Regions from separate parts of the Rahnella perminowiae genome, predicted to be linked through region 2. Evidence: predicted binding sites of a transcription regulator. Region 2 holds the regulator's gene; each other region holds the start of a gene.
What was found. Region 2 encodes PhoB, which activates phosphate uptake and scavenging genes when phosphate is short. Its sites were predicted from a motif close to CTGTCATAAAACTGNCNNAT; they were not measured.
Positions count from the first base shown of each region.

Region 1 (4,621 bases), on a different contig from region 2:
CGGCAGCATTTCACGCGGAATATCCAGCGCTTCAAGCATGCGCTCATCCCATTGAAGGTCATGGATGTTGAACAACATGGTACGTGAGGCGTTAGTGTAATCCGTCACGTGAACACGACCCTGCGTCATTTTCCAGACCAACCAGGTGTCGACGGTGCCGAACAGCAGTTCGCCGCGTTTAGCGCGTTCACGTGAGCCTTCAACGTGGTCGAGGATCCATTTCAGTTTGGTACCGGAGAAGTACGGGTCGATAACCAGGCCGGTGTTGTGGCGAATGTATTCTTCCAGACCGTCTTTTTTCAGCGTTTCGCAGATGTCAGCAGTGCGGCGGCATTGCCAGACAATCGCATTATAGATTGGCTTGCCAGTTTCTTTTTCCCACACAATGGTGGTTTCGCGCTGGTTGGTGATACCGATACCGGCAATCTGATCGGAATTAATGTCGGCTTTTGCCAACACTTCCACCAGCACCGAGCTTTGCGATGCCCAGATTTCCATCGGGTCATGCTCAACCCAGCCCGATTTCGGGTAGATCTGGGTGAACTCGCGTTGTGCCACGCTGACGATATTGGCATCGTGATCCAGAACTACGGCGCGTGAACTGGTTGTACCCTGGTCGAGTGCAACAATGTATTTTTTTTCGTGAGTCGTATCTGCTGACATAATATTCATCCTACGAATGAGTAAGCTGTGGAACAGTTTAGCCGATCAGGCCTTACGTTGTTTGGATGGCTGAGGTGCTTTTTCTTCTGCCGGTTCATTAATCTGATTTGGTAAATGGCGACCAATCAGCGCCTTGTAGGCGATGGCACCCAGAGAAGCCCCGAGCAACGGGCCAAAAATTGGCACCAGGAAATAAGGAATATCGCGCGCACCGGTGAAGGCAACCTTGCCCCAGCCAGCGAAGAAGGCGAACACTTTCGGACCGAAGTCACGGGCCGGGTTCAGGGCGAATCCGGTCAGTGGCCCCATGGATGCACCGATAACCGCGATCAGGATACCGATAAGCAGCGGTGCCAGCGGGCCACGTGGAATACCGTTGCCATCATCAGTCAGGCCGAGGATTAACGCCATCAGAATGGCTGTAATCACCGTTTCTACCAGAAACGCCTGCAATACGCTGATGTGCGGGTTCGGATAGGTAGAGAAAATACCGGCCAGATCCAGACTTTCGACGCTGCCGCGGACCATATTGTGGCTTTGCTCAAAATCGAAGAACAGATTGTAGTAAAGGCCATAAACCAGTGCAGCGGCGCAAAAAGCACCGGCGACCTGTGCCACGATGTAAGGCAGAACTTTGCGTCCTTCAAAGTTTGCAAACAAACAAAGTGCAACGGTCACCGCCGGATTCAGGTGTGCACCGGAGATGGCGGCTGTCAGGTAGATGGCCATTGCCACACCCAGACCCCAGATAATACTGATTTCCCACTGGCCAAAGGTTGCCCCGGCAAGTTTCATTGCTGCGACACAGCCCGCACCAAAGAAAATGATAAGCCCGGTACCCAGAAACTCAGCGATGCACTGACCTTTTAATGTGGAACTCATGGTTTGGCTCATAGTTTGATCCTGCTAAGGATGATGTTAATGGTTAGTTATAGTTTTTCTGTTATATCGTTTGTGAACGTAATCGGATTTTGGCGTTCATCATTAAATGAGAACGTAATGTGAATTTATCGTTAACGAGCATAAACGAGAAATAGCGAAATCAAATTTTGTGTGTTGCGTCATAAAAATGAGCGATTTCGCGTATTGTCGGACCATGATGCCGCGCCAAAAGGCCTGGATTTAACATTTTCAGCGCGCGTTGCTGACAAACGAGCATCACTATTACGTGTTGCACGGTGGCTACGGTTATTCGGCATTAAAGGCTATTTCTGGCGTGTGACGCTGCTTTTTAGGCATTTCCTGATACCCGGCACTGTAAAATTGCAACAGACTGCGTGGATAGAGGGGTTGCGGGTAGACAGATCAAAGCTGGCTACATACAATCACCCGTTAAGACACCTGCCGGTTTTATGCAATTCTCTGATGAATTCGTTATAAAAATCGACGGAGTGCAGGAATTTTTGAGCCGTGTCCGGACGATGCGGCAGAACATAAGATGTGCGCCTTGCGAACATAAGGGGACCGAAAAATGTCATTTGAAGTATTTGAGAAATTAGAAGCTAAAGTTCAGCAAGCGATCGATACCATTACTCTGTTGCAGATGGAAATCGAAGAACTGAAAGAGCAGAACAACGCCCTGTCTCAGGAAGTTCAGCAAGCCAGCGGCAATCATGAGTCTCTGGTGCGTGAAAATGCGCAGCTGAAAGAAGAACAACACGTATGGCAGGATCGTCTGCGTGCACTGTTGGGAAAAATGGAAGAAGTTTAATGACTTCATATTCCAAATAAAAAAGGACGCCAAGGCGTCCTTTTTTGTTGTGCACAGAAGAAAATTATTCTATATCGAGCGGGTCTTCTGACAGCACGATACCGGTATTATCGGCATAAAGATGGTCGCCGGAGAAGAAGGTGACGCCGCCGAAATTGACACGAATGTCGCTTTCGCCGATTCCTTCACTGCCTGCGCCAGCCGGGATAGCCGCCATCGCCTGAATACCCAGGTCCAACTCTTCGAGATCGTCAACCTGACGGACTGCACCATAAATCACGATGCCTTCCCATTCGTTCTGGAACGCGAGGCGTGCCAGTCCGGCATCCAGCAGTGCGCGACGCACAGAACCGCCGCCATCAATCACTAACACACGGCCACGGCCGTTTTCTTCCAGCAGGTCATAAAGCAAGCCATTATCTTCGAAGCATTTCACGGTGGTGATTTGCCCGCCAAATGAAGTACGGCCGCCAAAGTTGGAGAACAAGGGTTCGACGACATTCACTTCTTCATGGTAGATGTCGCAAAGTTCGGAAGTATCGTATTTCATAGGTTTTCATCTGGTTGCTGCATGAATGCTCAGTATATCCCTTTCCGGCGGATGTTGGCAAAATCATCAATTGTTAAATGTGAAAAGTGACCTGATAAACGCACATCAGGCCAACTTTGTTCAATTGAGTAACAGTCCTACTGCAAACAAGACGTTAGTCAGCAACGCCGTTTTTACCATATGTTCCAGTAACGGGCGGACTTCGGTGGATGTTGTGGATTTCATCACCCGCGCCACATGTTTCGCCAGCATCGGAATCGCCAGAATAAACAGCCAGCCGGTCCAATGATGCAGGTATACGGCGGAGAAAATGACCAGACACAGCACGGCGGCGGTCAGGATGATAGTGTGATAACGGCGGGCGTTAACCGGCCCGAGGCGAACCGCCAGTGTATTCTTGCCATTGATACTGTCGGTTTCGATATCGCGCAAATTATTGATATTGAGCACGGCGGTGGAGAGCAAACCGGTTGCCGTCGCCGGAAGCATCACGATCCAGTCGAAATAGCCTGCCTGTAAATAAAACGTCCCCGCGACACTGATCCAGCCGAAGAAAATAAGAACGGAAATATCGCCAAGCCCCATGTAGCCATAAGGCCGTGTGCCGACGGTATAGGTAATCGCCGCACCAATCGACAGCAAGCCGAGAACCAAAAACCCGACCACATCACTGGGTTTATGGCAGGCCACGGCGATGAGCGCGATACCGCAAATTATGGTCAGCGCGATGGTCAGGATAATGGCGTGCTTCATCTGCGCAGCGGTAATCAGCCCCTTTTGCATTCCGCGCAGAGGGCCGACGCGATCCGGGGTATCGCTGCCTTTCTCTGCGTCCCCATAGTCATTCGCCAGATTCGACAGGATTTGCAGACAGCCGGCAGTCAGCAGTGCCAGCAATGCAATAAGCGGATGGAAGGTATTTTGCAGGCTGGCAATGGCAGAACCCATGACGATAGAGGCAAACGCCAGTGGCAAGGTTTTCGGGCGCAAGCTTTCCAGCCAGGCGCGGGCGGGCGTCGTCGGTGTGCAGGAAGTGATTATGCTCATAGATGATTTCGCTCAGGTGAAGAATCAGTCCGAAATCTAAAAAAAATCAGGGAGGCAAACGCCTCCCTGAAGATCACTTTCGGAACGTATGAGCAAATTATAAGATAAAACGGCTCAGATCTTCATCAGCTACCAGCTGGTCAAGGTGGCTTCTAACATAATCTGCATCAATGTTTATGGAGATTCCGTTACTTTCGCTGGCGTCGTAAGAGATATCTTCCATCAGACGCTCCAGAACGGTGTGCAGACGACGCGCACCGATATTCTCGGTGGTTTCGTTTACCTGCCATGCGGCTTCTGCAATGCGCCGGATACCGTCAGCGGTGAAATCAATGGTTACGCCTTCGGTCGCCATCAATGCTTTGTACTGATGTGTCAGCGAAGCACTTGGCTCGGTCAGGATACGTTCGAAGTCTTCAGTCGACAGCGCCTGCAGTTCCACACGAATGGGCAGACGACCCTGCAATTCTGGGATCAGGTCTGACGGACTGGCCGTCTGGAATGCGCCGGATGCGATGAACAGGATATGATCGGTTTTCACCATGCCATGCTTGGTAGACACCGTGCAGCCTTCCACCAGTGGCAACAGGTCACGCTGAACACCTTCACGGGATACGTCAGGGCCTGAACTCTGACCGCCACGTTTACAG
Region 1 is NZ_JAFMOT010000172.1:32,022-36,642, reverse strand. Features, by position in the region: gene glpK (glycerol kinase GlpK) at 1-663, opposite strand, end outside; gene J1781_RS10325 (MIP/aquaporin family protein) at 709-1,557, opposite strand; gene zapB (septal ring assembly protein ZapB) at 2,135-2,374, shown strand; gene rraA (ribonuclease E activity regulator RraA) at 2,439-2,924, opposite strand; gene J1781_RS10310 (1,4-dihydroxy-2-naphthoate polyprenyltransferase) at 3,045-3,971, opposite strand; gene hslU (ATP-dependent protease ATPase subunit HslU) at 4,069-4,621, opposite strand, start outside.
Region 1: the regulator PhoB is predicted to act here: its motif matches at 1,722-1,741, upstream of J1781_RS10325 (MIP/aquaporin family protein).

Region 2 (4,621 bases):
TGACAACGCTGACGGTCATTGAGTAACGGACGCAGTTTTTCCGCCGGTTCACTGCGTGCCAGCTGTTGTAACTGCGGCGCGGCGGCCAGATTTTCCTGCTCAGCGGCAGCCAGCTGCAACTGAGATTGCTGAAGTTTTTGCTGCACCTGTTGCCATTGTTGCAGCCAGTTCAGATCCCGCTGGCGTTGCTGCGCCTGTTGGCTGAGGCTGTTTTCCTGTGCGTTCAGTTCAGCATGCTGTGCCTCCAGCGTCTGGCGTTGTTCTTCGCTGAGCAGTTCGATGCCGGACATGCGCTGATGCAGACCGTCGAGTACGATGCGCGCTTCTTTATGTTGCTCAAAGACGCGCTGAGACAGCCGTCCGTAAATTTCGGTGCCGGTCAGTTCTTCCAGCAATTCGGCGCGGTCGTTGGCATCAGCATTCAGAAACGCGGCGAACTGCCCCTGAGACAGCATCATGGATTTGGTGAAACGGCCGAAATCCAGCCCGGTCAGTGTGGCGATGGCGTCGAGTTTGTCGCGCACTTTATCGGCCAGAATTTTGCCGCCGGCCAGTAACGCCAGCTCGACTTTCGGTGCCTGCAAGTTGCCATCCGGCGAATTTTTAGCTCGACGCTGGCTCCAGAATGCGCGGTAAGCTACGCCTTTAACTTCAAACTCCACCTCAGCCAGCGATTCGGCGGTGTGGCGGGTCATCAGTTCGTTCTGGCTTGGTGTGATGTTCAGACGTGGCGTCTGATGATAAAGCGCCAGACAAATGGCATCAAGCAGGGTGGTTTTCCCTGCCCCGGTCGGGCCGGTGATCGCGAATAATCCGTTGCTGGCGAACGGCTCGGCAGTGAAATCAATTTTCCATTCGCCTTCCAGCGAGTTCAGGTTTTTTAAACGCAGGCTGAGAATTTTCATTGTGCGCTGTCCTCTGCATTCTGAGCGTGCGTGACCTGCTCAACAACCTGAGCAAAAAGAGTGCGCATCCGCGCCTGACGGGGGGCATCAGGGTCTGGCTCCAGCGCCAGCCGCCGTTCAAAGACGTCGCTGACGCTCAGTTCACTGAGGGTCTCTTTTTCCTGCTGCTCAATGCTGCTGATGCGCTGTTCTTTGCTGCGGCGCAACAGGACAACTTCCACCGGCAAATCCGCAGTCAGCGCCTGAATACGCCGCTGAATATCGCTGAGATAATCCTGCGTGGCGACTTCGATATCAAGCCAGACGGGTTTTTGTGCATCACCGCCTTCGAACTGCGCCAGTTGCTTTTCAATTTCCGCCAGCGAGCCTTTGAGTATCTGCATGGGCTGGAAAACAGGAATTTCCAGCGTGTCGATGGCACTGAGCGTTGCCCCGTCGAAATCGAGCAGATACACACTTTTGGCTTTGCTCAGTTCGTCAAAGCTCAGGGCAATTGGCGAACCGCTGTAACGGATGTGGTGAGTTTTTGCGACGCACTGTGCGCGGTGAATATGGCCAAGCGCCACATAATCAACCGGCGGGAACGCCTGCGCGGGGAAGGCGTCAAGTGTGCCTATATAGATGTCACGCACGGAATCAGAAGTACTGACGCCAACGGTGGTCAGATGGCCGGTTGCAATAACGGGCAGCGGTATGCCGAGTTCATCACGCCTGGCCTGCGCGGCCTGCCAGAGCGCGTCATAATGTGCGGCGATGGCTTCCTGCAATGCCAGTTGTTTGTCGCTGCCGGACTGACCGGCCTGACTGGCCAGCAGATCACGCGGGCGTAAAAACGGGATGGCACACAGTACCGCGCCCGGTTTTCCGTCACGCTGACTGAGCACCAAAATCTGTTCAGACAGATTTTCGCCGACAGTGGCAATCACCCGCGTATTCAGGCAGGAAAGTAGCTCGCGTGATTCATTAAGTGTTGCGACGGAATCGTGGTTGCCAGCCAGTACCACCAGCTGACAGCCGGTTTGTTGTAATTCCACCACGAAGCGGTTATACAATTCGCGGGCATAACTGGGCGGTGATCCGGTATCGAAAATATCACCCGCGACAATCACGGCGTCGACCTGATGTTGCTGCACCTGACCGGTCAGCCAGCGCAGAAATGCCTGATGTTCGGCTGCACGGCTTTTGGTGAAAAAGTACTGGCCAAGATGCCAGTCTGACGTGTGGATCAGGCGCATGAGACTCCTGTATGAACCCTGGATGACGACAATGGGGCAAAGTATAAACGTCGGCGGGGGGAGATGTCCCCGATAAATCAGTCCAATTTCAGCGAGATGGCCGCTAATTATCTGTCATATTTGACTGTAATGAACCATTCTTTTCATTCATAAATCTGTCACAAAACTGACGCATAATGGCGCCCGCAATCAAATAAAAGATCGCTAACCTATTGGCAGGACCTACGATGGCTAGACGTATATTGGTGGTTGAAGACGAAGCTCCAATCCGTGAAATGGTGTGTTTTGTACTGGAACAAAATGGCTATCAGGCCGTAGAAGCTGAGGATTTTGATTCAGCGATTGGGCAGCTTGTTGAACCTTACCCTGAACTTATCCTGCTCGACTGGATGTTACCTGGCGGTTCCGGTATTCAGTTTATTAAGCATCTTAAACGTGAGGCGCTGACCCGCGAAATTCCGGTAATGATGTTGACCGCACGCGGTGAAGAAGAAGATCGGGTGCGTGGCCTCGAAGTCGGTGCCGATGATTACATCACCAAACCGTTTTCCCCGAAAGAGCTGGTTGCCCGCATTAAAGCGGTGATGCGTCGCATCTCGCCAATGGCGGTGGAAGAAGTGATCGACATGCAGGGTTTAAGCCTGGATCCCTCGTCTCACCGGGTGATGGCCAACGAACAGGCGCTTGATATGGGGCCGACAGAATTTAAGTTATTACACTTCTTTATGACGCATTCTGAACGTGTTTATAGCCGGGAACAGTTGCTCAATAACGTCTGGGGCACTAACGTTTATGTGGAAGATCGCACCGTAGACGTGCATATTCGTCGTTTGCGTAAGGCGTTGGAAACCAGCGGACATGACAGAATGATCCAGACTGTTCGTGGTACCGGATACCGTTTTTCAACGCGTTATTGAGTCCTCACAGCGGAGAATCTGTGTGCTAGAACGTTTGTCATGGAAACGATTGGCCGGCGAATTTTTTCTCTTTTGTCTGCCAGCGTTAATTCTCGGTATTTTCGTCGGTCATTTCGGCTGGCTCCTGTTTGTGTCGCTGGTTGCGGCACTGGGCTGGAATTATTACAACCAGCTCAAACTCTCTCACTGGCTGTGGCTTGACCGCAGTATTACGCCGCCGAACGGCCGCTGGAGCTGGGAGCCGCTGTTCTACGGGCTTAACCAGATGCAGATGCGCAACCGGCGTCGGCGTCGTGAATTAGGTCAGTTGATCAAACGTTTTCGCAGCGGTGCTGAATCGCTGCCAGATGCCGTGGTGCTGACCACGGAAGAAGGCAATATTTTCTGGTGTAACGGGCTGGCGCAGGATCTGCTCGGTTTCCGCTGGCCGGAAGATAACGGGCAACATATCTTCAACCTGCTGCGTTATCCGGAATTCCGGCTGTGGATCCAGACCCGCGATTTCAGCCGGGCGCTGAATCTGCAACTCAATAATGAGCATTACGTCGAGTTTCGCGTTATGCCTTATTCAGAAGGGCAACTGCTGATGGTGGCACGCGATGTCACACAGATGCGCCAGCTCGAAGGTGCACGGCGTAACTTCTTTGCTAACGTCAGTCATGAGCTGAGAACCCCGCTGACCGTATTGCAGGGATATCTGGAAATGATGGAAGACGCCAAACTGGAAGAACCTTTCCGCACCAAAGCACTGGATACCATGCAGGAACAGACGCGGCGAATGGACGGGCTGGTGAAGCAGTTGCTGACGCTGTCGAAAATCGAAGCTTCAGCGAATATTGATTTGCATGAGAAAGTCGATATTCCGGTGATGCTCGGTATGCTCGAACGTGAGGTGCAAACGTTAAGCAACGGCCGGCATGAGGTGGTGTTTCGCATTAATGACAAACTGAACGTCTTTGGTAATGAAGATCAGTTGCGCAGTGCGGTATCGAATCTGGTGTATAACGCCGTCAACCACACGCCTGCCGGGACGCGGATTGAAGTCAGCTGGCAGCAAACGCCGCATGGTGCGCAATTCCAGATCAGTGATAACGGGCCGGGCATTGCGCCGCAGCACCTCCCGCGCCTGACCGAACGTTTTTACCGGGTCGATAAGGCCCGCTCGCGGCAGACCGGCGGCAGCGGACTCGGGCTGGCGATCGTCAAACATGCGCTCAGCCATCACCACACCAAACTTGAAGTCATGAGTGAAGTGGGGGTCGGTACGCGCTTTATGTTTACGCTGGCACCGAAGTTGATTGTTCCTCCGGAACAGGCCAGCCAAAGCGATGTAAAGGGATAAAAATCAAGCCACAGCAATAAGCTGTGGCTTCTTTTAGCAAATGATCTGTAACCCTTTTTCTTCGATTAATAGCAGTAAAAGCAGGGCGGCACCCGTTGGTTTCGTTTCGTTGCGTTCCCATTTTTGAATACTGTTAGCCGACATATTGATGAGTCTGGCCAGCACACCCTGACTGATTTTTTCTTTCTCACGCAACGCACGAATACGTTCAGCTGAACTTTC
Region 2 is NZ_JAFMOT010000179.1:59,638-64,258, forward strand. Features, by position in the region: gene sbcC (exonuclease subunit SbcC) at 1-905, opposite strand, end outside; gene sbcD (exonuclease subunit SbcD) at 902-2,140, opposite strand; gene phoB (phosphate response regulator transcription factor PhoB) at 2,368-3,057, shown strand; gene phoR (phosphate regulon sensor histidine kinase PhoR) at 3,080-4,399, shown strand; gene J1781_RS14735 (helix-turn-helix domain-containing protein) at 4,433-4,621, opposite strand, start outside.

Region 3 (4,621 bases), on a different contig from region 2:
CGGAAATGATGCTTGCAGCCTCCGAAGAACTGCGTAATGGGATAATCAGCGCAATACCGTTAGCAAGAATGGGCAAACCTGAAGAAGTCGCAAACGCCGTACTCTTCCTGGCGAGCGATGAAAGCAGTTATATCGCGGGAGCAGAAATCTGTGTGGACGGTGGGCTGACACAGGTTTAGTTGTAGCGCTTGCCTCTGGCACTAAACTGCCTACACAAAGGATTTCGTTGGGCAGCCAGCTGTTCTTAATTTTGGCCGATCACATTGGAGAAGAAAGGCAGGTTTGGCTATGGGACTGGCAACATCGCCTTTTTAACATGGGTCATTGCTGCCAATAAAAAACCCGCCGGGGCGGGTTTTAATGTTTGCGGCAAACTGCAGATTAAGACTGCGGATCCACCGGCTGAACTTCAAGCGAAACCATACCGATGCCCAGCTTACGCGGCTGGAAGCCACCGCTGGTCCCTTCGGTGGGCTCAGTCGGCTCCGGCGGCGTGATCACGATACTCTGCTCCGCCCCCGGGTTGGTGAACTGTACTTTCACGATGCCGTCAGTATCACCAAAGGTCACAAACTGTTCCTGATCCCCGACGCGGACAGAAACCGGCTTATCAATATTATTACCGTAAGCACGTGCGCGGATCACCACATCAAAAGTAGCGGGCAGCGGTTTGACATAATCAATTTTCACCGACGGTGCCAGATTGGCATCTGACCAACGTCCCCAGTTTTCAACGGCAGACACACCGGTAATCGCTTTTACCTGCTCCGGCAATCCCGGCACCATAAAGGCAATGGCTTTCGACTGGTAGGTAGTGGCCGCATCGTCAATGTTCAACGCATTCAGGGTTTGCTGATAAATGGCGTTACTGCCCGACGTGTCTTTCGCGAAGTCTACTTTACCTTTGAAGGTATCGCCGGTGGCCTGCACAATTGTCGGCTTCGCCCCGAGGTTGCCCGATGCAACACACAGGCCGGTATTGAGCGACAACTCCGGTGCCCACACACGGCCCATTTCGTAGCATTTATCGACCCAGACAAAGTTATCGCTGGTCGCCAGTCCGGCCAGCTGTTTTTTCAACGGCGTTGACAGATAGACATCGAACATCGGTTCAATTTTGTCTCCCGTGACCTTCAGAATAAACGGCGTTTTGATGGTCATGCCGGAGAAAGTAAAGGTACTGTCTTTGGTATTCACCGCATAATTTTTGATGCTGTTCGGGAAGCCCCATTGTTTGATGACCGCCGGTTTCCAGGCATTCACTTTGTCATCAATATTCAGGAACTGCGCGGTCATAGAGGTCGCAGAAACACCACTGCGACCGAGACCGATATAGTTATCGCCGCCCATCATATCCAGTATGGTCGCACCATTATCCAGCGTACTGCGTTTCGCCGCATTGAGCTCACCCACCGGATGACGCCCGTCAAGGACGAAGAACAGGTCTTTACGGTTCTGTTTAGTCAGAATGTTGTATGCCGTGTTGTTCATTGCCAGATGGTCGGAAGACACCACAATGACGGTGTTATCAAAATAACCGGACTTTTTAATCTTATCGATAAAGGCGGCAATCAGTTCCTGACTACAGGACACGGCACTCAGTGACTGGTTAGCTTTACCGTTCACTTTATATTCCTTGCGGGTACAACCCCGGGAAATAAAGCCATCAGGATGATGCGTGTCAACGGTCAGCGTAAACAGTGAAAATGGCTTACCTTCCTGACTCAGCGTGATGAACTTTTTATACACTTCATCCAGCAAGGTGTCGTCATACCAACCCCAGTCGTTTTTGTAAGACGGATCCGCCACGGTCGGACGCAATTCGTTGTAGCCATAAAGATGGTCGAAACCATGGGATTTCAGGAAAGTACCTTTACCTGCGAAAGCCAGTTCTGCGCCCTGATAGAAATAGTTGGTATAGCCGGCACCTTTGAGCACGTCGCCAATACACACGTTTTCCGGGTAGAAGGTCGCCAGTGCACTGGAGGCATTGCCATCAAACGGCGCAAACAGCGGGATCCCGCACTGGGAAGCCACCATACCGGCGATGGTATAACCCGTGCCCGGCAACTGTTTGGTATTAGTGAAATCAGTGCTCTGCGCTTTATGGCGATTTAATTCGGTCGTCAGGCCGGGGAAAACCTTGTCATCAAAATAAGTGCGTTCCAGACTCTCGCCATAGATATAAACCAGGTTAGGTTTTTTCGCGCCCTTGATGACTTTTTCGGGCACTTTGTAATAGGTATTAAAATCTGCGCCGTTGCCGGAAATTTGCGTTTTGACCAGCCGGGAAATGTTCTGGAATGCCTGAGTGGAACCCACGGAAAAGACCGCCAGTACCACGGCCAGTGCGCTGTAGACGGCACTGCTGTTTTTAGCACGACGCTGTTTCAGCCCCCACGCCAGCAAAGCAAATACGGCAATCAGCCCCGCCAGTAAACCGATAAACGGCAGGATATATTTATTGAGCCCCGCCCCTTTCAGGCTGCTGGTAACGGTATATAACACGGCGTCCGTGATGCCTTCGCCGGTGAAATAATTGCTGCCGATCAGGATGACATTCAGAATGACGTAAAGCCCGAGGAAAAACAGCACCAGTGAAAACCAGACACGGCTGGACGACGCCCGCGTGACGTAGAGAAAAATAGAAGAAAGAAATAATACAAATGAAATTATCTCAGAAGCCATTTCAGCACCCTGTCTGATTAAAACAATAAACTCTACGACCCATTTCTGCTGTTTTGCGAGCAGCGCCGACGGTTCAACTCATCGAGCGAATGACCTGGATCATTCACTTCATCCCTGAGACAGGAAAATTCATGCCAAAAACGGATAGCGCTATATAGCCTGTTGAGCCTGAACGGGTCAACGCCTTCACCCGGCTTCAGGTCACTGATTTCGCCTAAAAAAATGGTATTTTACAAATTTTTGACGGCTGATTTCGCATGATAACCCAGAAATTTAACTTTATGGTCACTTTTCAGTAAGAATCTTATGATAGCGGAATACTGTGAGTGAAATGTGGAGGGCGGTTGAAAATTAACAAATTCGGAATAAACCTTATTAGAGGTGACTGGCTGAGATACGCGTAATCACTGACGTTAAGCCCGGCGAGCAACGCACAATGCGCAGACACAATTGAGTGATTCAGATAAGAAAGTGCAGCCAATACAGCTGCAGCTTCAGGGAGACGGGGCTCAGATCCCGCCTAAGTAGGCTTTGCGCACCTCCTGATTATGCAAAAGTTCTTCTCCCGTCCCACTCAGGCGAATTTGCCCGTTGACAATAACGTAACCCCGGTCAGACAGCCTGAGCGCATGATGCGCATTTTGCTCCACGAGAAAGATCGTCATGCCACTTTTCGCCAGTTCACGCAGGGTCTGGAAAATTTGTTTCACGATAATGGGTGCCAGCCCGAGACTCGGTTCATCGAGCAGTAACAGCTTCGGACGACTCATCAGCGCACGGGCAATCGCCAGCATTTGCTGTTCGCCACCGGACATGGTCATCGCCCGCTGTTTACGGCGTTCCTTCAGGCGCGGGAATAACGCAAACATGGTTTGCAGATCTTCTGCCGCATGCTGATTCCCGACAGGAATGGTGCCCATCAGTAGATTTTCTTCCACGGTCATATCCGGAAAAACGCGCCGCCCTTCCGGCGATTGTGCAATTCCCGCCGAGGCCACAAAGTGTGTCGATTTGCGGCTGATATCTTCTCCGCGAAACAGGATTTGCCCGCTCTGTATGCGTGGCTGACCGAATATCGACATCAGCAGCGTTGATTTTCCGGCACCATTGGCGCCGATCAGCGCCACGGTTTCTCCCTGATTCACCTTCAGAGACACCTGCTGCAATGCCTGAATCGCCCCGTAATACACATTCACATCGCGAAATTCCAGCATCGTGTCGCTCATAAGCTGACCTCGTCATCTTCATCAGCACCCAGATACGCGGCGATGACCTTTTCATCATTCTGAATAACCTGCGGTATGCCTTCGGCAATCACGTCGCCGTGGTCGAGCACGATAATATGGTCGGAAATTTCCATTACCATGCCCATATCATGTTCTATCAACAGGACGGTAATATCGTGATGATCGCGCAGGAAACGGATAATTTTACTCAGCGTACGTGTTTCCACCGGATTCAGACCGGCAGCCGGTTCGTCCAGGCAAATCATTTCCGGCGCGGTACACATTGCGCGGGCGATTTCCAGCCGCCGCTGCTGACCGTAAGACATCTCCCCCGCCAGCCGGTTGGCGCAATCGACCAGTTCCACCACCTCCAGCCAGTAAAATGCGCGGTCAAGCGCCTGATTTTCAGCCCGGCGGTAACCGGGTGTATTGAGCACGCCCGCAATCAGGTTGCGGTTAGTCTGCATGTGCTGCGCCACCAGCAGGTTTTCAACCACCGACATTTCACGAAACAGCCGGATGTTCTGAAAAGTTCGCGCCAGCCCGGCGCGGTTGACCAGGTGCGTACCACCGAACATTTTGTAGAAAATACGTTTGCCCAGCTGCGCCGGTTTAATCCAGTCATCCGGCTGAAATTTCTGTCCGAGCACCTGGATCACATTGGTGGTGCGCCGGCATGTATTGAGCAAAATATTGCCGCCGGACGC
Region 3 is NZ_JAFMOT010000188.1:194,923-199,543, forward strand. Features, by position in the region: gene J1781_RS24465 (SDR family NAD(P)-dependent oxidoreductase) at 1-179, shown strand, start outside; gene opgB (phosphatidylglycerol--membrane-oligosaccharide glycerophosphotransferase) at 382-2,688, opposite strand; gene J1781_RS24475 (ABC transporter ATP-binding protein) at 3,198-3,914, opposite strand; gene J1781_RS24480 (ABC transporter ATP-binding protein) at 3,911-4,621, opposite strand, start outside.
Region 3: the regulator PhoB is predicted to act here: its motif matches at 2,916-2,935, upstream of opgB (phosphatidylglycerol--membrane-oligosaccharide glycerophosphotransferase).